DNA from 4 places in the Aliikangiella aequoris genome. Region 1 is predicted to be linked to each of the others. Evidence: predicted binding sites of a transcription regulator. Region 1 holds the regulator's gene; each other region holds the start of a gene.
The links. The regulator sigma-54, encoded in region 1, starts transcription at its own class of promoters, with help from an activator protein. The targets are predictions, from matches to a motif close to TGGCACNNNNNTTGCTNT.
Positions count from the first base shown of each region.

Region 2: ACUR5C_RS13005 (P-II family nitrogen regulator) is a predicted target of sigma-54. The motif match lies at 2,149-2,166, and genes of this name have one in related genera.
Region 3: ACUR5C_RS03850 (BON domain-containing protein) is a predicted target of sigma-54. The motif match lies at 1,567-1,584, and genes of this name have one in related genera.
Region 4: ACUR5C_RS06345 (pilin) is a predicted target of sigma-54. The motif match lies at 4,278-4,295, and genes of this name have one in related genera.

Region 1 covers NZ_CM132298.1:2,767,852-2,773,382, forward strand. Annotated here, with positions in the region: gene lptC (LPS export ABC transporter periplasmic protein LptC) at 1-540, shown strand, start outside; gene ACUR5C_RS11980 (LptA/OstA family protein) at 524-1,213, shown strand; gene lptB (LPS export ABC transporter ATP-binding protein) at 1,213-1,938, shown strand; gene ACUR5C_RS11990 (RNA polymerase factor sigma-54) at 2,229-3,725, shown strand; gene hpf (ribosome hibernation promoting factor) at 3,829-4,116, shown strand; gene ptsN (PTS IIA-like nitrogen regulatory protein PtsN) at 4,223-4,678, shown strand; gene rapZ (RNase adapter RapZ) at 4,823-5,531, shown strand, end outside.
Region 2 covers NZ_CM132298.1:3,006,058-3,011,588, forward strand. Annotated here, with positions in the region: gene ACUR5C_RS12990 (efflux RND transporter permease subunit) at 1-208, opposite strand, end outside; gene ACUR5C_RS12995 (efflux RND transporter periplasmic adaptor subunit) at 279-1,499, opposite strand; gene ACUR5C_RS13000 (zinc-finger domain-containing protein) at 1,734-1,922, opposite strand; gene ACUR5C_RS13005 (P-II family nitrogen regulator) at 2,260-2,598, shown strand; gene amt (ammonium transporter) at 2,662-3,918, shown strand; gene glnE (bifunctional [glutamate--ammonia ligase]-adenylyl-L-tyrosine phosphorylase/[glutamate--ammonia-ligase] adenylyltransferase) at 3,982-5,531, opposite strand, start outside.
Region 3 covers NZ_CM132298.1:860,785-866,315, forward strand. Annotated here, with positions in the region: gene ACUR5C_RS03840 (peptide MFS transporter) at 1-177, opposite strand, end outside; gene ACUR5C_RS03845 (hypothetical protein) at 373-849, opposite strand; gene ACUR5C_RS03850 (BON domain-containing protein) at 924-1,484, opposite strand; gene ACUR5C_RS03855 (sigma-54 interaction domain-containing protein) at 1,756-3,099, shown strand; gene ACUR5C_RS03860 (hypothetical protein) at 3,208-3,390, opposite strand; gene ACUR5C_RS03865 (DUF1328 domain-containing protein) at 3,483-3,659, opposite strand; gene ACUR5C_RS03870 (hypothetical protein) at 4,199-4,522, shown strand; gene ACUR5C_RS03875 (hypothetical protein) at 4,540-4,968, shown strand; gene ACUR5C_RS03880 (hypothetical protein) at 5,008-5,295, shown strand; gene ACUR5C_RS03885 (aminoacyl-tRNA deacylase) at 5,339-5,531, opposite strand, start outside.
Region 4 covers NZ_CM132298.1:1,446,353-1,451,883, forward strand. Annotated here, with positions in the region: gene ACUR5C_RS06325 (glycosyltransferase family 2 protein) at 1-151, shown strand, start outside; gene ACUR5C_RS06330 (glycosyltransferase family 4 protein) at 148-1,152, shown strand; gene ACUR5C_RS06335 (tetratricopeptide repeat protein) at 1,158-3,074, opposite strand; gene ACUR5C_RS06340 (pilin) at 3,194-3,613, opposite strand; gene ACUR5C_RS06345 (pilin) at 3,749-4,174, opposite strand; gene nadC (carboxylating nicotinate-nucleotide diphosphorylase) at 4,578-5,450, opposite strand; gene ACUR5C_RS06355 (retropepsin-like aspartic protease family protein) at 5,493-5,531, opposite strand, start outside.

The DNA.
Region 1 (5,531 bases):
AAAACTATTTCAAAAAGTTTACCTGTGGTTGAAGCCGACAATTATTTTGCCGGAGTGCGCATTGTTCAGTTTAATCAAAATGGTTTGCTCGAAAGCCAATTAAAAGCGCGTCAGCTACAGTACTTTCAAGCTAAAGACACCTCGTTACTGACGGCTCCGGTAATAACGCTAAAACAGTTTGATTTAGCGAAAAATGAACCATTAAATCAGCCAGTAGAACAAAGCCAATGGAAAATAACCTCACAAACAGGCCAACTTGATCACGCAAAACAAGTCTTAGTGCTCGACTCTAATGTAGAAATACAACAAGCGGCCTCAGAGCAACTTGGCTCTGCTGCACCCAATGAGTTAAAAATTTACGCCGCCGATCTTAGTGTGTTTTTAAATCAAAAGAAAGCGCGCACAGCAAGCAGCGTAAATTTAGTACAATCAAATTTTATGACTAAGGCGCAAGGGCTAGAAGTCGATTTTGAGCAGCAAACATTTAGTTTAAATCAAAAAGTCATCACTCTTGGAGTTGAAAATGAAGCAAGCAATTAAAGCTAGCAAGCTCTTTTTAATTAGTTTGTTTGCTTGTTATGTTCAAGCCAATACCAACTTTAAAATCACCAGCGACAGCTTAAATGGCAACATGAAAAATAATGTCATGGAGTATTTAGGTAATGCGCAACTTTTACACGAAAACAATCAAATTAATGGGGACAAAATCATTGCCTTTAATGCCAAAAATAGTGCCAACAAACAGGTCGAAATTCATGGCTCTCCCGCCATATTAATGCAAACCCCAAAAGCCCCCATGCCAGAACGGAAGCTTTTTGCCAATAAAATTAATTATGTTGAGAGCACTAAAGCAATCGAAGCGTGGCACAATGTCGTCATGATCCAAAAAGAAAACAATACAAAAAACCTTAAAATACAAGGTACACATTTAACTTCAACGCAATCTCCTGAGTTTGAGTTAAAAGTGCAAGGTACTCCCTTAGAATTAAACATAACACAGCAAGGCGCTATGGAAATACATGCCAAAGCTAAAGAGTTGACCTATGCAGAGCAAACTAAAACAATTACTCTCATAGGCGATGTGGTTCTAACTAATCAACAAGAAACGATACGAGCTCAAAAAGTAATCTATCAAATTGATAACGGTCAAATTGAAATTCCCAAAATGAGTACGGGCCGAGTAGAAATTATACAAAAAAAGAAGCCAAAATAATGAGTCACTTAAGCGCCAAAAATCTTGCAAAAATTTATTCAGGAAAAGAAGTTGTTTCCGACGTTTCATTAGAAGTAAAAACTGGAGAAATTGTTGGCCTGCTAGGGCCTAATGGTGCTGGAAAGACGACCTCTTTTTATATGATAGTAGGCTTAGTCAATACAGACCGAGGAAGCATATCACTGGATCAACGCGATATTACCGATTTAGCAATGCATGAAAGAGCCAAACTAGGTATCGGTTATCTCCCTCAAGAAGCATCAGTTTTTCGAAAGCTGTCGGTTGAGCAGAATATCATGGCAATTTTAGAGCTTAATAAAAACTTAACCGCTCAGCAGCGAGAAGCTAAAGTGCAAAGCTTGTTAGAAGAGTTTCAAATTACGCATATTCGCAAAAGCCAAGGTATGGCACTCTCTGGTGGAGAGCGCCGGCGAGTAGAAATAGCTCGCGCACTTGCTAATGACCCTAAATTTATTCTATTAGATGAACCTTTCGCTGGCGTTGATCCTATTTCTGTTAGCGATATTAAATCAATCATTCAACATTTGCGCGATCGCGGTTTAGGCGTTTTAATTACCGATCATAATGTACGTGAAACACTCGATGTTTGTGAACGTGCTTATATCGTTCAATCCGGTCACCTATTAGCCAAAGGGTTGCCGCAAGAAATACTCAACAACCAAAAAGTCAAAGAGGTCTACCTTGGCGAAAACTTTACTTTGTAAAGCCAAGATACAATTTTACTCTGTCTCCAACGATTCATACCCAATTAAAGTTTTATACCACTAAAACGCTACACTTTTAGTACATTTTATAAGCAGAAATATTTTTATGCACTTTTGCACTTGAATATGGTCCAAATGATCTGCATATTAAGATTAACGGTAAACAAAACCAATTAAAAAACATACGGATTATTGTCAATTAGTAACGACAATTTTCACCTGACTAGAATTTAACTGCTATAGTTATAAATAAGAGAGACGCATGGCAAGTCTCTGGACAATAAAACTGAATGAAACAATCTTTACAGCTTAAAATTGGTCAATCTCTAACCATGACGCCTCAGTTGCAGCAGGCGATTAAATTGTTGCAATTGTCAAATTTAGACCTTCAAAGTGAAATTCAAGAAACGCTCGACTCTAACCCACTTTTAGAGGCAGAAGCGCTTGAAGAACAGACTTCGAATGCAGAACAAAATACTCCCCAAGAAAAACCCAATGCAGAATCCTCTGTTGATAGAGACACCAGTGATCAGTTAGCTGATGATAAAATAGCCTCTGAGTTACAAACCGACACTCAGTGGGAAGACTGGGGATACACTTCACAGGGGCCAAACTCCAACTATAACGCCAGCGATGGGACTCAGTTAGACTACCAAGGCGAAACGAGCGAATCACTTCGTGATCAACTTCAATTTCAAATTGATATGACTAACCTCTCTGATATTGACTACGCCATAGCCACTATATTGATTGACTCGATAGATGATCGCGGCTATCTGCAAACCACCTTAGAAGAAGTCGTTGCTATGTTCGCTGAAGAATATGACGAACTGGTAGAGCAAGAGTCAATTGAGTCGGTCGAAGTAGACGAAGTTGAAGCCGTGCTGCACCTATTACAAAGTTTTGAGCCTGCGGGCATTGCCGCAAGAAACTTACAAGAATGTTTAATCATTCAATTAAGAAAACTAAAAGCTGGTGTTGAAGGCGCAGACCTCGCCGAAAAAGTCATTCAACAGCAGTTTGAGCACCTTTCAAGTCGCAATTACCGGCAAATTATGCGGGCTATGAACATTAGCGAAAGCCAACTTAAATCTGCTATTGACCTCATACAAACGCTCGATCCGCGACCAGGTAATCAGCTCACGGAAAACACCGCGCAGTATATCATTCCCGATGTGTTTGTGAGCAAAGACAGCAACGGTATTTGGGGAGTAGAGCTCAACGGTGGTAGCACCCCCAAGCTAAAAATTAATGACGAATATGCGGCTATGATTAAGCGCGCCGACAATAGCCCAGACAACACATATTTAAAGAATAATTTGCAAGAAGCCAAATGGTTTATTAAAAGCTTACAAAGCCGAAATGAAACCTTACTTAAAGTAGCTTCATGTATTGTATCAAAGCAAATTGGTTTTTTAGAGTACGGCGAAGAAGCGATGAAACCATTGGTGCTAAACGATATAGCAGAAGAAGTCGACATGCACGAGTCAACGATTTCAAGAGTAACAACACAAAAGTTTATGCACACCCCACGTGGCATTTTTGAATTAAAATATTTCTTCTCTAGCCATGTCGGCACTACGGCAGGCGGTGAGTGTTCGTCAACAGCCATAAGAGCTGTTATAAAGAAGTTAATTAGTGCAGAAAACCAAGCCAAACCATTAAGCGACAGTAAGTTAGCCAATTTGTTAAAAGATCAAGGAATCAAAGTTGCGCGTCGTACGGTAGCAAAATACCGTGAAGCTATGTCTATTCCGCCTTCAAACGAGCGAAAGAGACTACTTTAAACAACGCGGTAATATTGATTCTTTAAGTATTAGGCTGATTATTAATAGTTTTAGTCAATTAATAATCAACTAATTTTCCATCCACAAACGAAGGAATACAATTATGCAAATTAATTTAACCGGTCAACATCTTGATATTACAGACTCTTTAAGAAACTACGTGTATGACAAGTTTGAGAAAATCGAGCGTCATTTTGACCATATCAATAATGTTCACGTGATTTTACAAGTCGAAAAAATTCGCCAAATTGCTGAAGCAAAGTTAAATGTTAACGGCGGTGAAATATTTGCTAATAGTGAATCAGAAGATATGTATGCCGCAATCGACAGCCTTGTGGACAAGCTCGATAGGCAGGTGATTAAGCACAAAGAAAAGATGATTCGTCATTAATCCTTTAAAATTGTAAGAATTGTAAAAATACCACTAAATATAACAGGGCCTAATGTGTTAGAGTGCGACACATTAGGCCCTATTAATTTTTAAGAATGTTGTTTAAATGAAAATTAGCCAGCTAATCACACCAGAATCAACTTTTTGCCACTTAAAATTAAGTAGCAAGAAAAAAGTGCTCGAAAAAGTTAGTGAAGAGCTAGCCAAGCGTATCGGCTGCCCTTCGGAAGAAATATTTGAGAGCTTGTTAACCCGAGAAAGACTGGGTTCTACTGCGTTGGGCAACGGTATTGCCATACCGCACGGCAGAGTAAAATCTTGCCAAGATGCAACCGCTGTATTTATTCTATTAGAAGAACCAGTCGATTATGACGCCCCCGACAACCAAGCTGTTGATATTATTTTCGCCATCATGGTTCCAGAACAAGCCGACGAAGCGCAGTTAAAATGCTTAGCAGCTATTGCAAAAGTATTGTCTGAGCCTTCTGTTGTTGCCCAAATACGCCATGCACACTGCAATGATGCGCTATTACAAATTTTTAATAAAGCTACAAGCCAATAACGTCGATTGATTCACAAAAAATTACAACAATTAGACTCAAACACTAGCCAGAAATCAATCTCGCGTTACTATAATAATACCTGTCACCAAAAAAGTATTTTTAGGCTCTAGAACTCGGCCATACTGGCCAACAAAGGGAAAGGTATGAAACGTATTATTGTTAGTGGGCGATCGGGCTCAGGAAAAACAGTCGCTTTAAGAGCGCTTGAAGATCAAGGCTTTTATTGTGTTGATAATATTCCGGTTAAACTCATTCCAGCGCTTCTTGACCAAATTGATAGCCATTATCCAGGGTTAGCTATCGGCGTAGACGCTCGCAATGTTACCCATACAGTAGAAGAGTTTGACAATTTAATTAAGCAAATTGAAGCAAGCCAATACCACCTAGATGTCATCTTTATTGACGCGAATGATGCAACCCTGCTTAAACGCTTTAGCGAAACTCGCCGTCGCCACCCGTTAACCGCCGAAGGCTACTCTTTAGCCGAGGCAATTGAGCAAGAAAAGCAACGCCTAGAGCCAATAACTCGCTATGCAGAGCTAGTGATTGATACAACTTCTAAGTCCCCCCACGAATTATGTACTATGATTGTGAATAGGGTTTTAGGAGAGCAATCATCGCATTTAAGTTTATTGTTCACCTCATTCGGCTTTAAAAACGGCGCACCGAACGATGCAGATTTTGTTTTTGACGCGCGTTGCTTACCAAATCCCTATTGGGACGAGAGTTTGCGCAGTTTTTCTGGAAAAGACGAACCAGTTATTGAGTTTCTAGACTCTCAGCCAGACGCTCAAGAATTTTACTGGCAACTTAAAATATTTTTGCAAACCTGGATCCCTCGGTTTGAACAAG
Region 2 (5,531 bases), 240 kb from region 1:
CTTGTTCTACTTCTTCAGGGGCAGCACCTAAATAAGGTACGCTAATACGCACCAAATTTGGTTGAATATCAGGCATCATTCGCTTAGTCATCATTTGATAAGAAACTAAGCCGCCAAGAATAATAAAGATCATGAGCAAATTTGCTGCAACGGCGTTATTAGCAAACCATGCAATTAATCCACTTGCGTTTTTTGATGTTGGGGTCATGGGTTATCCATTTAAAATTCGTGTTTAGCGTTTAAAAAAGCAAGGCCACGGCGGTCTTGTAAACCGCAACTTAATCTTGAGCGACTATGTCGGTTTCTTTAGTGACATTTGGTGGTGTTGCATCACCGTCAACACGTACGCTGCTGCCTTCAACAGGCGACTCTAAAGGCGTCATTACAATCCGATCAAACTCTTTTAGCCCTTCATCAATATAGGTTACGCTGCTTTCGGTGCGAACCACATTGACAGTTCTTAGATGCAGCTTATTGTCTTTATCAACCACTAATACTGTATTTAAATTTCGAAACGCTTCACGGGGTACTGATATTAAGCCTGCTTGAGTTTTACCGGCAATAACCGCGGTGACGAAAGTTCCAATCTTTAAAGGAGGCAGCTTATTACTTTTATTGGCACTACTCAGTACTCCATAAGGGTCGTTAATTTTAGCTACCGCATAATGCACTCGGCTTTGCTCATCTACTACGCCTTCCATACGGACTAAGCTTGCATGCCAAGTATTTAGCTTACCTTGATATTGAGCTTGAAGCGCTACTTGCACCTCTTTAGAGTCTATATCATTCCAGTTAGGGACATTAATAAAGGCGAGTTCTTGATCGGTTAAGGGTAATCGAATTTCAGCATAATCAATGGCGAAGGTTTCTGCCAATTGTGACCCAACACTAACATATTGACCTACATCTACATGCTTGCTTTTAATCATTCCGGTATAAGGCGCGATGATGGTAGTTCGTGCAAGTTTTTGCTCAGCGCGTTTTAAATCAGCTAGTGCTGAATCAACATTAGCTTTTGCTTCTTTCAAAAAGGGCTCTCTTAAAGCTAATACTGGTGCATTATTTCGTGCGCGCCCGGTGAGGTCCCATTCTTTTTTTGCTTGCTCTGCTAAGGCGACCTCTTGTTGATACTTGGCTTGCTGCCCAGCTAGTTTGGCTTTTGCTTGCTCATAACTTACTTGATAATCTGTAGGGTCGATTTGCAGCATGACTTCACCTGCTTCAAAATAACCGCCGGCAACAAACTTATCGGCAACGGTTTGGACCACGCCAGAAACTTCCGAAATAATCATTGTGGAGGTACGCGGAGTTACCACTCCGTGAGCTTCGACTGTAAAGTCAACGGTTTCGGGTTGAGGCGCATAAACTTGCACTAAAGGCGCGGTTGGTTTTTCTGGCTTTTTAGGTGGTAAAGGCTTGTTGGCAAGCATAATCACAAAGCCAACTATGGCTAATATAAATATGCCACAACCTAGCAAAATGGACTTAGCTAAACTCATATTTTCCCCAATTTTTATCTTTATTTGAAATTGCTCGTTACTTTGACAAACGCCAGTGATGCTAATTTGCTAAACAACGTCAATCGAAAGGCACTATAGTTAACGCTATTTTGCCAGAATAAGAGCGCTTCGAAGCGCAAATAAATGTAACTAATCTTGATTAATGTAAAATTATGCAGCTTCTTGAAACATTTAACCCTGTTATCCTTTGATGGAAAATTGCTGCATCTCAATTTACTCTGCTTTAAGGACAAACTCGTTACCACAATATGGGCACTCACCTTGCTGCTGACTATTAAGTTCAATATAGACTCGTGGATGCTGGTTCCATAATGCTTGGCTTTTAGGGGGGCAGCATACTGGCAGCTCGCTGGGTTTTACTTGAATTGTATTGCTCGCCGTTTTTTTCGTATCGTTTTCCATGCGCGACTCCTCGAGTAGTTTTTACTCGCCCTATAATTGATAGCTTATTTAGCTGATAGATTTTTATAGCTTATACCTAGTTGTAGTTGGCCATTTTTTAAAAGATAACACCAACCAAACGCCCCAAAATAGAACACTCTGACTTAGCCAATGGGCTTGTTTGCACCAAAAGTAAACTAAGGCAATTCAATTCTAGTCATTTTTCCATAAAAACCCAATGAATTTCTGGCACGACAATTGAAATACCTAAAGCTTAGTACCAGCAAAAATCAATTTAGGACTAAGGATTATTTTTATTAACTAAGCAGATTACAACAACTAACTTTAGGAGAACTTTATGTATTGGCTGACCACTATCATACGCCCTTTCAAACTAAGCGATGTATACGACAAGCTCATCCAAGATGGAATTAATGGTATGACAATTACTGAAGTTAAAGGCTTTGGTAACCACAAAGCTGTTCCAGAAATATATAGAGGTAATACTTTCACCAGCCGCTTTGTGCCTAAAGTAAAAATAGAAATGGCAGTGACTAAAGCAGACTTAAACAGAGTAATACAAAGTATTGTCGATGTCAGTCACACGGGAAGCCCAGGTGACGGTAAGATTTTTGTTTGGGAGCTAGCCCATTCGCTCCGCATTAGAACTCGTGAAATCGATTTAAAAGCAATCTAGTGGTGGTTTATAGAAAGCCTCACATTATAAAACAATTAGACAAACTTTAGAGAGATAACTATCATGCAAGCTTCCTTGATTAGTCAAACTGACTACTTATTTAATACCCTTTTCTTGCTTTTTTCCGGTGCTCTAGTTATGTGGATGGCAGCTGGTTTTGCCATGCTAGAAGCCGGTCTTGTTCGTCGCAAAAATACGACTGAGATTTTAACTAAAAACCTTTTACTTTATTCTATTGCTTGCATTGCATTTCAAACAGTAGGGTATGACTTAATGTATCAAAACAATCCTGCTGCAAGCTGGCTTCCTACTTTAGGCTTTGGCATAGAAGCGACCACAGCAGATGCAACTCAGTCTCGAAAAGTAGACTTTTTCTTTCAAGTTGTTTTTGTGGCCACCGCAATGTCAATCGTCTCGGGCGCAGTGGCAGAGCGCATGAAGCTTTCAGCATTTTTACTGTTTACTATAGTGCTTACCGCTTTAATTTACCCTATAGAAGGCTATTGGACTTGGGGCGGTGGCTTTTTAGGTGCGCCAACAAGTGAGGGAGGGCTGGGCTTTAGCGACTTTGCCGGTTCTGGCATTGTCCATATGGCTGGTGCCAGTGCGGCGTTATCTGGGGTCATTTTTTTAGGGCCGCGCTTAGGTCGTTACAGCGATAAAGGCATTAAACCTATCCCCGGCGGTAATATGCCGCTAGTCGCTTTAGGAACCTTTATTTTATGGTTTGGCTGGTTAGGCTTTAATGCAGGCTCACAGCTTAGCTTTAGTAGTTTTAGCGATGCCAATACGGTCGCCGATATTTTTGTTAATACTAATGCAGCTGCCGCCGCTGGCGCATTAATGACCTACTTATTAAGCTTGGTTATTTATGCTAAAGCCGACTTTACTTTAATCGTCAATGGCGCACTTGCAGGTCTTGTCACCATTACCGCAGCGCCAGACTCTCCCACGCCATTACAGGCAGTATTTTTCGGCTGTGTGGGCGCAAGTGCAGCTTTTTTCTCAATTAAATATTTAGACAAAATTCGAATTGATGATCCTGTCGGCGCAATTTCTGTTCACGGCACTGCAGGCTTAGTAGGATTAATGCTTGTGCCGCTAACCAAAGACGTCACATTAATCACTCAATTAGTTGGTGCCTCAGTAATTTTTGGTTGGTGTTTCTTTACCAGTAGTGTCGCATGGTTTACGTTAAAAAAATTAATGGGTATAAGAATTAATGAAGAATCAGAAAACATAGGTGCAGATATTGCAGAGTGCGGCTTAGAAGCCTACCCAGAATTTTTAAGCAGTCCAACTACTAATAATGCAGTTTAATCGTTAATTAGCGCTGTCCTTATTCGGTGAGTGGCTGACAATAATTAAATGAAAAATTGTGAGCTAATTTGATAAATACGTCTTCCAAATTAGCTCAACTTTTTTAGCAGTTGTTGCGTATTTTTCGTTAGCTACTAAACTACCTTTATCTAACAAGGCATTTTCATTAAGCCGATTCCTAAACTGACGATAAGTTTTTACTAAAAAGCTGGCATCTTCAAGACTCAGCAAATCGTAAGCTTGTGAAACTTGCAGGCAGTCAACCATGTTATAAGGAATTGCAACTTGATCTTTTTGCGCAATGGCGCTTTGCGAATATAAACTAAGCACAAAATATTGCGCAAGAAACTCAATATCAACTAGCCCCCCAACACTTTGCTTTAAATCGATAAAACCTGTTTTCTTACGCTCAAGCTGAGACCGCATTTTATCGCGCATTTTGGCAACATCGGCGGCCAAAGTTTTAGTGTCTCGTTTAGTAGCCAAAGTTTGCTGACGAATTTTTGCAAAAGCATCAATAATTTTAGGATCACCTGCAACATACCTTGCCCTCACTAGCGCCTGATGCTCCCATGTCCAAGCTGACTCCTTTTGATAGTCACAATAAGCCTCTATATGACTAACCAACAAACCAGAAGCCCCCGAAGGACGTAACCGCATATCGACTTCATACAGCTGCCCTTGATTTGTAGTAATAGACAAAAAGTGGATTAATTTTTGCGCGAGCCGAGTATAAAAGCGGCTATTTTGAATCGACCTTTTACCACTTGTTTTTTCTTCTACAGGCTGGTCAAACAAAAAAACCAAATCTAAATCTGAACCAAAGCCCAGCTCAACCCCACCTAATTTGCCATAACCAATAACCGCAAACCCCATACCGCCAGCATCATCATTTAAACCTTCTGGCACTCCGTACTGTTCACTTAGAAGTCGCCAGCACTGCTCTACAGAAACTTGTAAAATCACCTCTGCAAGCTGAGTTAAATATCGACTAACTTGAGAAATACTTAAACGCTGAGAAAGTAAAGCTGCGGCAACCCTTAACTCATTAATTTGTTTAAAGCTTCTTAAAGTATCAAGGAGTAATTCTTCATCTTGGCTGTCAATTCTTAGCAAGGCCTGACGCAGCTCAGCTTTTAAGTCAGTGCCTTGCAATGGCTCGTATAAACTATTGGGATATAAAAGCTCGTCGATGAGTACCGGAAACTCGGATAAACGTTTAACCACCCAATCGCTTTGCCCAGCAAGATCAACAAGATGTTGCAGAATCGGCGGGTTTTCACTAAGCAGCTCTAAATAAGCTGTCCGTTTTAAAATTGAATAAATCAGCTTTAACAAACGAGTTAAGGTTTGATTAGGTGCATCACTGGAAAGACAAGTTGACAGCAATGCTGGAAAAAACTTTTTAAGTCGTTTAGCTCCGCGCGAAGACAAATTATTTACATTGCTGTCACTAAGAAACTTGTCTACCGTATTAATAAATAACTGACAATCATCTAATGAAAGTGGTTCAGCTTGAGAGTCTTTTAGTTTTTCAACTAATTGCTCTGCTTCAATATGGCCATCAGCCAATGATTGATAAAAGTCATCGCGAGCCAAACCTTGCTGTCGCT
Region 3 (5,531 bases), 1.8 Mb from region 1:
ATATCCATTTTCATCAGTAAATAGGTGATATTTAATTAGGTAAAGAAATAAAAGTGCTTTCATTCCATAGAATGAAAATCGCTCCCACATTTCGGTTAAAAAGCAGATATAAAGCCCTTTGGGGTGTCCTAAATATTCGACAGTTGGAGCGGTGGGTGAGCTATTTGGCTGCTGCATAGGTGTGATCCGTCAGTCTTGTAATTTTTATTAAAGTGTACCGAGAAATAAACCACTTGGCCATGTTTATACAAGTGGGCGAGGGAACGAGCGGTAAAAAAGCAAAATGTTGCAACAAACAGCGTAGCTATTAGTTTGCTGATTGTTGCAACAAAAGGTTGTGATAAAAAATTGTGATAAAAGACGGCGGTAAGTCTAATCGAAACGGCTTTGGCGTAGTTTATCAAAGGTGATTTGAATTGAAGCAATATGTGATGCTAGCGCTTTCACTAACTGTTCATCGGCAATATTGCGAATGCTCTGACGATAAAAACTCAGTAGCTTACGCTCGTTAAATTCTAGCTCCTCAATAAACTGCGAAGGAAAAGCCAATTGATCTTGCTGTAGTTTCGACTGATACCATTGTGCAATAGACTTTGCCGGTTCATTAATTAGCGGCTTGTGTTTGAGCGTTGCGTAGCTTGCTGCTCTAGACTCAACTAAAGCGCTCAACATGGCTTTTCGCTGCGTTGCCATTTTTAGCATTATATTCCGTAATGTTTTTAGTTGGATTTGCTCCGCGATTGTTTGAAAAAAAATAAAGCTTGTTTCGGTTAGCTTAGCAACCTCAAAAATCACCGTTGGGTCGGTCGCATTTAATCGACCAATTTGCTCTAACTGACGCTCTCCCATAATCAACTCCAAGGTGTACTAAAGCGTTAAAAATTGAAAAAGAGCCCGCCGAAGCGGGCTAAACGACTGGTTAATTACTTCACTGCCAGGCGGTTTTCTACCTTCTTCACTTCAAACGTATTTTTGGCAATTTGTTGTACTAAATCTTTTTCTGCTTCCGACTCAACCGTTCCATTAATTACCACTCGACGATTATCTGTATCAATATCAATTTCGGTGCTATCGATCTCGGTATTTAATAAAAGCTTGGTTGAAATTGCGGTGGTTATTGACGCATCCGTAATATCTGACATTATCGAATCATCATTCGAGTCAGCTTCTTTTTCGCTATCTGCAACAATTAAGCGGTTTTCAACCTCTTTAATACCCTCGACACTTTTAGCAAGTTCAGTTGCAAGATCTTTTTCTACTTCATTGTCAACTTTACCTGTAATAACAGCGACACCATTGGTCACATCGGTTTCAATTTTCAATGGGTTAAGGTGTTCATTAAGAATGATCACTGTGTCAAGCTTACCGTCTAACCAAGCGTCATTCATAGCGCTTTCTGACTTATCATTATTAGCCATTGCTGGAAGCGAAAGTGCTGTTGCCACAACTAAAGGAATAAGCGATTTGTTCATTGAAAATTTCATGCGATTCTCCTTTTATAGTAAACAAAAATTAATTCAGCCATTATTTAAAAGTACATCAATATCGCTGAACCTCACTCTAGGAAAAGCAAAGTGCATGCCACAATTGAAAATAGCTTTTGAAGCCCCAAAATAAAGGTCATATCAAGCTGCTTAGTCACTTTATTGGTTGAAAGTGATACCAGTTAGGTATTAATTACAAAGGAACTTGTTAAAATTACAAGGATGTTTTAAATTAAGTTTCGCTTTCGTTGAGCCAAAAGGAGAATTCAACGTGGTTAGTCCAAGCATGTTATTGCATATTGTCGATAGCTCATTAAATGAGCAATTAAGAACTACTGAGTGCATTACCCAATTTGAAATTGTAAATACAGAGAGCAACGCTTGGATTGAGACATGTGTTAAGAGCGCCTGTGATATTGCTATTGTACAAGTGGATGGCTTTTCTAAACAGGATTACGACGCACTAATAGAAAGCAAAATTTTATCGGAAATTGATGTCATATTTATTAGTAATGGTGAGCCAAACGAAGCCATAGATAACGCCATGTTGCGAGGGGTAACTTATCACTTAAGATTGCCCATTGATTTTAAAGTGTTAAAAGAGCTTTTAGATGAATTATACCAAGAGGTAAGTCAGCATAAGGCATCTTCCTCTAAGGCGATTAAAAGCGAGCTTGATCAGTTTGGCTTACTAGTTGGCTCTTCTGCAGTAATGCGCCGTTTGTATCGAGTTATTCGTAAAGCTGCTGACTCAAATACTAACGTATTTATTGTAGGAGAAAGCGGCGCGGGCAAAGAGCTAGTTGCGCACACCATTCATTTAGCTAGTTCACGCTCTGAAAAACCATTTATTGCCATTAATTGCGGAGCATTAAGTCCCGAGTTAATAGAAAGTGAACTTTTTGGACATGTTAAAGGATCGTTTACAGGGGCTAATAAAGATAGAAGCGGCGTGTTTGAACAAGCCGACGGTGGCACGCTGTTTTTAGATGAAGTAACAGAAATGCCTATTGAGCACCAAGTGAAATTGTTACGCGTGTTAGAGTCAAATGAATATCGGCCAGTTGGAAGTGAAAAAGTAAAACTAGCCAATGTAAGAGTAATAGCGGCAACTAACCGTGAAGCATCCGAAGCGATTAAAAATGAATTGTTCAGAGAAGATTTATATTTTCGTTTAGCTCATTTCCCTATTAGAGTTCCGCCGCTTCGAGATAGAGGTAGTGATATTTTAGGCTTAGCCAATCATTTTTTAGCTTATAGAAATGCTGAAGAAGATAGCGCTAAAGGCTTTACTGCTAATGCAATAAGTAAAATATCTGAATACGACTGGCCAGGTAATGTGCGAGAGCTAAAACACGCAATAGAAAGGGCATTTATATTAGCTGAAGATATGATTGACTCTGAACACTTAATTCTAGAAGATGAGTTAAGGGGAGAATCACAGTCTGTTACTCAAACTGTACCTTCAGGTATTCCGCTAGAAGAAATTGAACGACGAGCAATAGAAAAAACTCTGCAAGACAACGAAGGAAACAAATCAGAAACCGCTGAGCAGTTAGGAATAAGTGTAAAAACCTTGTACAACAAATTAGAAAAATACGATAAAGCCGAGTAATGATATTACTAATACAACTAGAACAAATAAGCTAAAACCAAATAAGCAAACCAAAGTGCTCATGCCAATAGAAACGCAGGATTAACCTGCGTTTCTATTAACTATGTTTTAGCAGTCTTTGTCTTTAGCATCAACGGTGTCTTTAACTTTTTCGCAAGCATCTTCTATTTCATTACCTACGTCTTTAGCGATCTCGTCGACTTTTTCTCCTGCTTTTTCTGCTGGACCTTGTTCTTCACACGCGCTTAGGAACAATACTAATACTAATGATAATGGGTATAATAATTTCATTTTTTTTCTCCTAGTTTAAAAGTTGCAATTAACTGTAAGCTATAAAGTCTGAAAAATACTAAGCTGTATTTGGTTTGAACTGTGCGGGTGATTTAAACCGGTGGCTGTTTTCCTCCAACCACTCGCATAACCATTGAAATAACAAACAGGACGATAAATAAAAAAAACAATAGTTTTGCGATACCTGTTGCAGTACCTGCGATACCGCCAAACCCTAATACCGCCGCGATAAGTGCGATAACCAAAAATGTGATTGACCAAGATAACATCGACATCCTCCTTATAGGTTAGCTTGTTACTAACTAGCTTGTTAATTACTAGCTTGTTAGTAACGTGATTGTTAATGCATCAAGCGAAAACTGTGCCAGCAATTAAAGTAAAACGGTTTAATCGCTGCAGAGCTTGTATTTAAAAGCTCTTGGAGAGGCAATAGAAATTAGCGCTGCTGCAATGCCGCTGGTTAAATTTGTTTTTTTGAAATAGTTTCAAGGTTGTCGGTAAAAATTATCAACTTGCGCAACTAGCTAGCTACTCGATGAGGCAGATACGGGTTATTGATAACCTATGGTTGTTCAAGTAATTGTCATGTGAGTTAGCTGTTTTAAAGGGGGGAGTGCGTATTCACATAAAAACTTTTGTGTGTTGGCACGTTGATTGCTTTTGCTTGAGTAAGCGTTTCAAAAACGTTTGTGTACTCTAAAGTTATTGAGATTGTAAAAAACTTTGGTTTTTGCAAATGGCTAAGGTTATTAAAAATCACAAAGCATTAGAGTGAACTATATAAACTGTTAACTAAAGGAGTTTTACTATGGCTAATCAACAGAGAGCAAACACACAATCAGAATCTATGACGGACTCTATTAACTCTCCGTGGACAGATAAAACCACTCATAAGTTACATGAATCTGTTGACAAAGTTGCAAGCAAAGCGTCAGTTGCTGAAAGTAGCCTGCGAGATGCTGCAGCTAAATCGAAAGAAAACGTTACCGATAAAAGCGCTCAATTGCAAAGTCAATTAAAGGCTTCTGCAGATCAAGCCAAAACAATAGCAAAAAAGAATCCTTTAGCAACAGCGGGCATCGCTTTTGCTGCTGGCGTACTAGTTTCATCATTGTTAAGCCGCCGTTCTTAAGATCCTCGGGAGTGTCTATGAACACGCAATCAGCGAGTCAATCGGAGGCCGCGGAAGAAAAAGTAGATGTGTCTAGCGACACATCTACGTTGCTTTCTGAGCTTAAGCTTTTAACATCGCAAATTTACGAATGCTATCGCTATAAAATCGATTTACACTGCAAGCTGCTAAAAAACGAGTGGGAAATGAGCCTTGATAGTGCTGCTTTTGCGCTTGCTCTATTACTAATTTTTAGCGCCATTGTAATGACTGGTTGGATCGTAATTAGTGTCGCGATAGGTGCTGCGCTTTACTCATTTGGACTTAGCATTCCCGTCGTGTTGTGCGCGCTCTTATTGATACAAATTGTATTAGGCGCAATAGTTTGGCGCCTGATAAAGCTTACTATCATGAAGATTGGTTTTAGCAAAAGTTTAAGCTATCTTCGCACTAAGAGTGAGCAATAGCGAGAGGCTTTAATCGACTGAATAGAGGGATATTTAAAAATGATGTTATTAAATTTTTGGAAAAAAAATAGCCTTAAACAACAGCAGCAAAAATACTTGCTAAAGCAAATTGAACTAAACGCTGAGCTGATTAAGCAAATAAAAGCGCAAAGTAAACAAAAAGGCGAGGCACTGTTAACAACGCCGACAGGTTTGGCGGCCAGTTTCGCTGTAGGCGTAATGGGGCATCAAGCATGCAAAAGGCAAACATTAAGCGAAAAATCACTGCCATTCTCATGGCTTAAAATAGCGTCACTATTATCCTTGCCAGCTACTCAGGTAAAATAACTAGCTATACATCGGTGTGATTATAGCTTTTGGAATAATCAATTCAGCGAGAAATAAAAGTTGCAAAGTTAGAGTCGCGCTCTAGCTGCAAATTGCGATATCCTGCGCTAATGACATTGGCGTTGTTAATCGATAGATAATCTTTAGTACGCATTTTTATTAGCAAGTTATGCGTGCCACCATTAAAAATAATATGATTATTCTCAATGAGCTTGTCAGCAATAAATATTTCTATA
Region 4 (5,531 bases), 1.3 Mb from region 1:
AGATTGGAGTAGTTTGCGTAAACGTTTCGCAGAAGAGCGAAAAATACATAAAATTTATGCCTCATCCAAGAAGTTACGTCTGCTGTATACTATTTATTGGCCGCTGTATCTTGGTTACAGAAAGGTTGTTTACTGGTTGAAATCGATATGAGAATAATAAGTCCTGTTTCTCGAGGGAATGGAGCCCATGTTTTGCATAAATTGCTCGAGTCGAAATTACCGGACTATCGAGTTACCGACTATAACCCATGGATAACACTCTTTCCTCCGCTACTCTATCCAATTGGTCGGAGACAACAAGCAGATATAATACATAGCTTAATGGATTACGGGATATTTCATAAGCGTAGTAAAATTCCGCTAGTACTTACGCTACATAATTATGTACTAGACGCATATATGTCTCCTTACCTTTCTAAGCTACAAAACCTGCATCGTAAAACAGATTTAAAGTGGCTCACTCAAATGTCATTGCGGCGAGCCGATTATTTAACCGCGGTAAGCCAGTATGTTGCAGATAAAACAACCCAAAATTTACGCCTGAAAAAGCCTATAAAAGTTATTTATAATGGCATTGATCACCAACGCTTTGTTCCACTAGAAAAAACAAGGTCAAATTCTACTAAGCAAATCAAAGTACTTTTTTGCGGAAATCTAAGTAAACGAAAAGGCGGGCATTGGCTGCCTGATATTATTCGCTTATTACCAGAAAACATTATCATTCAGTACACTGCCGGCTTAAGAAATATTCCAGATAGCTTTAAACATCCAAGGTTAGTACCGCTAGGTAAAGTAGAATATGCCGACATGCACAAGCTGTATCAACAGGCAGACATCTTTCTGTTTCCCACGGTTAGAGAAGGTTTTGGTTTGGTGGTCGCCGAAGCGATGGCTTGTCAGCTGCCAGTTGTTTCTAGTAACTGTTCTGCAATTCCTGAATTGGTCACCCATGGCAAGGGTGGGTATTTATGTGAAACCGGAAATGTTGCAGAGTATGCAAAAGCCATTATGTTGCTTGCGGACTCACCTAATTTGCGCCTTCAAATGGGACAATATAACCGTGCGCAGGTCGAGCAAAAATTTACCTTAGACAGTATGTTGAAAAACTATACAGATTTTTTTCAGCAAGTTTTTGAACAAAGTAGCGTTTAAAATACTCAACTAGTTGGCTTTTCATTAACACAAACCGCTTCGAGCTGCTCAATGTATTCAATCAATATGTTTTTTCGCGGATATAGCGAGTCGACTATTGACTCTCGCAAACTTAACTTTAACTCTAAGTTCTTATTGCTATGTAAATAGTTTAAAGCGTCTTTACAATGGCCAAAATTAGCGATAGTGGCAGCTTGTAGAATCAAAGCATCATAGGAAGGCACTTTATCTAGGGACTGCTGAAAAGAGGTTAAGCCAGCTTCTTGTTGGTCTAATATAAACTCTAGCTCGGCTTTGATATGTAAAAACTTTTGCTGAATAGAATTAGATGCGTATTCCGGGTTAGCTAAAATATTGTTGCTCATTTCTAAAAGCTGGTTAGGGGTGTAATCATCACACTTACCTTGTTTAAGTAACGCTAATGTCTCCATTGCCACAGGAAAATCTCTATTTGACTTTAAGTTATCTTTAAAAGCGTTTGGGTTAAATAGCAGACCATATACTTTTCCCTTCTTTTTGCAGGCTAAGTTAATCGCGTTGAGCGTTATAAAAGGAGAGGGTTCAATTGCATAAGCTCTCTTTAAGTAGATAATTGCAGCCTCTAAATTAGATGTTTTAGAAAATTGGACCGCAGCATTTTCTTGAGCACGCAATGATTTGGGGTTTAGCTCAGCCCAGTAAGCCGCCGCTTTAAAAGGATTACCCCATAGGGATGCGCGAGAAAAAGTAGCGTAGATGTTCGCTATTAGAAATAGCGCAATGCCTATTGTTAAATATTTACGGTATTGTGCAGCTACTTTCACACTAAGCGTTGCTAGAGCAGCGCTTAGCCCAATAAATGGGAGGTAATTTCTGTGTTCATAGTAAAGATCAAGTGCGATAACAGTAGATTCAATTAAGTGTCCGGCAAAGAAAAATAATATCCAAAATGATACAAGGCAGCGTTGTTGATAAACACGTGTAAACGCATAGATACAGCTGCTCAATATCAATAAACCAATAAACCCGCTAGTTAAGTAATCAGAGACAGAGCTAACCACAGCTATTTGGTCATTAAATAAACTGTTGGTGACAGGGCGAGGAAACAGAAAATTAGAAAAATGGGTAATGAAAAGTTCAAACTGAGTAAATACTCGCTCGCTAAGTGAGAAAGGGCGGTTTGAGTAGTATTGCTCTGCATTAATAATATGAGTGCTTAAATAAGCGAGCAAAATAAGAGATAAACTAGACCAAAAATATCGTTGTGATTTTGTTTCTTGTCTTAATTTCGAATCGTTCCCTGCGAAGAATGAAACTATAAAATAGGCTATTACAAAAATAATAGCCGCATTTTCTTTGCTTAAAATTGCTAGACCTATAGAAATAATAGATGCAATCGAATATTTTGAAAATATTTTCTTATTGTCCGTGGTTAGCGCGTAAATTAGCATAATTAAACTAAACAGGCCAAAAGTAGTCGCTAATAATGTCATCCTTTGTATAACATATAAAACAGTTGATACATGGTTTGGAAGTATTGCCCAAATAGCCGAAGTCAAAATAGCACAAGTGAAGGCTTGTTTGTTAGTGAACGAGCTCATTAAACTCAGCTGGTGAGTTAACCAATAGACGAGGCAAATATTAACGAGATGTAAAATAATATTTCCCGCTAAAAAGATCTCAGGGTGACCAGGCCAAGCATCTGCTGTGAGCATAAAGCTAATCAGAGAGACGGGGCGACCTGTAGGGCCTGAAATACCGCTAAAAGCGTATTCTATAAATGATTGCCAGTCAGTAACTTGTAGTATTGCCGGTAAGTTGGCTGTGTCATCGAAGAGAAATGCTCCTTCAATACCCAAAGAAAATAAAATGAGCGCTAAGCTAATTGTAAAAAGCATGAGAATTGCTTTTGAGTTAGAGAGGTTTTTTAACCACGTAGACATTTTTAGGTCGCTTTATAATTTTTGTAGAGTTTAGTGTGCAGAACTGTGTAACATTAGTAAATTTAGTAAGGCTATACTAGTTAAGAAATTGTAATAGTATGCTTACTGATTAGATATGTTTAACGGCAGGCTTTGGGGGCGTATTTATCTTCTCCGTTAAATGAGCAACTCCAACTTATAGAGCCGCCGTTATCGACAGGTGAAAGTCTAACAGAGTTTCCAGATATAACCGCACTCGCATCATTACCTAATTCGACCAAAATTACACCATTTTCGACAGAAGTTCTTAATGTGTAACGTCCACTGAGTGAGTCTTCCATTGGAATGCCCAAGTAGCCATTATCAACATTAGCGAAGGTGCCTTCATCCATGTAAATATCGCCAGTCATTGCCTTTATAGCACTGGTTAAAGCATAAGCTTCGCCAGCTTGGCTTCGAGCTACATAATCTTGATAGGCCGGAATAGCGAAAGCAGCTAATATTCCAATGATTGCAATTACTATCATTAGCTCAATTAAAGTAAAGCCTTTAGAGTTCATAATTTAACTTCCTCAATACTTAGGCAAAAATTAGCGTGATACATAATGCAAACATTAATTAACGTTTGAACAATTGAGTTTTAGGGCGGTAAGCGAGAGAAAGAGTGAAGCTAGGGTAGCTTCACTCATATAAAATTATCTACAAGCTTTAGGTGCGTATTTATCTTCACCAGAGAAAGAACATTCCCAGCTAATAGAACCACCATTATCTACAGGAGATAGCTCAACAGTACCACCGGCAATTGCAGCACTTGCGTCACCACCTAAAGTCGCTGTAATTACGCCAGCAGCAATTCCAACTTGTGTTACATACTTGCCAGAAACAGAACCTGCAGCCGGAATACCATCACTACCGCTAGCTACACCGGCAAACGATCCTTCATCCATGTAAACATCGCCAACTTGAACTTTAAGACCAGATGCAAGTGCATAAGCTTCACCAGCTTGTGAACGAGCTACATAGTCTTGATACGCAGGAATTGCGAACGCAGCAAGAATACCGATGATTGCGATAACAATCATTAATTCAATCAGTGTAAAACCAGATTGTACTTTTTTCATTTTAAATACCTCAAGTTGAGTTAGGATTTTAGTTATTTTGAAACGTAACTTTAAAAGTAGACCGTTTCGAAAAAAAAACAAGACAAAACATCTTGTAGTTAGTTCAGCAAAGATAGTGCCAACTTTGGTTTGAGGTTGCAAGAATAAAAGGAGATTATTTAATATAACGCTATTTTATTATTTGCGGCATAAAAATATCTTTAAAATCAAAAGGATATGATTTTTCAGATAGCTCTCACTGAGATGTCGATTGAGTTTTTAATATTTTGTGTGACGTAAGTCTCACTCCGCTGTTCACAGATTTTTAGCTTAATGATTATCAATGTGACAAATTGCGTCACATCTAATGTGCAAGAGTGACACATTTTGTAACTTAAGGTGTTAAATGAGCGCAATTGGTCAGTTAATTTAAATCAATTCGCATAGACAAGTCTAACGCTTGTATATTTTTGGTTAAGCCGCCAACGGATACGTAGTCTACGCCAGTAGCCGCTATTTCGCTGATGGTTTCAATATTGACATTGCCAGAAGCTTCTAATTTAGCTTGGTTACGATGTTGGTTCCTTAAACTCACCGCTGTGCGCATATCTGCAAGGTTAAAGTTATCTAGCATGATAACTTGAGCGTTGCCATCAAGTGCCAATTTTAATTCGTTAAGTGACTCTACCTCTATTTCTAACAGCTGATCAGGGTGGTTTTGTATCGCTTGGGTTAGTGCTTGAGAAATTCCACCACAGGCCATGATATGGTTTTCTTTAATTAAGAATGCATCGGATAAGCCGAGTCGGTGATTAGTTCCGCCGCCGGTTCTTACCGCATATTTTTGACCAAAGCGCATCCCAGGAATGGTTTTGCGGGTATCTAATAGTTTGCAAGCCGTATGCGAAATTTTTTGGTAATAATGGTTGGTGAGAGTCGCGGTTGCCGATAATGTCTGCAAGAAATTCATCGCAGCGCGTTCTCCTGTGAGTAAATCTCTTGCATTACCCGTAAGCTCACAAAGTAGTTGGTTAGCTTGGATTGGATCGCCGTCGTTAACGTGCCAATTTAAAGTAACCTTATTGCCAAGCTGTAGGAATACTTGGTTAACCCAAGCTTTGCCACAAACAATTCCTGGTTCGCGGGTTATCAGAGTGGCCTTTGCTTGCTTTTCTGCAGGAATAAGTTCTGCAGTGATATCTATATTGTCTTTACCAGCTAGATCTTCATATAGCGCAAACTCGCACATACGCTGAATTTCATGGTTAAGTAACTCTTCAAACTGTTGTTGATCCAACTTCTTGTCTCAATAGGGAAAAAATTGTCGTTATTCTAGCATTTAGCGATATTGCCGCAAGGTTAATTGTTTGCCTTTTTG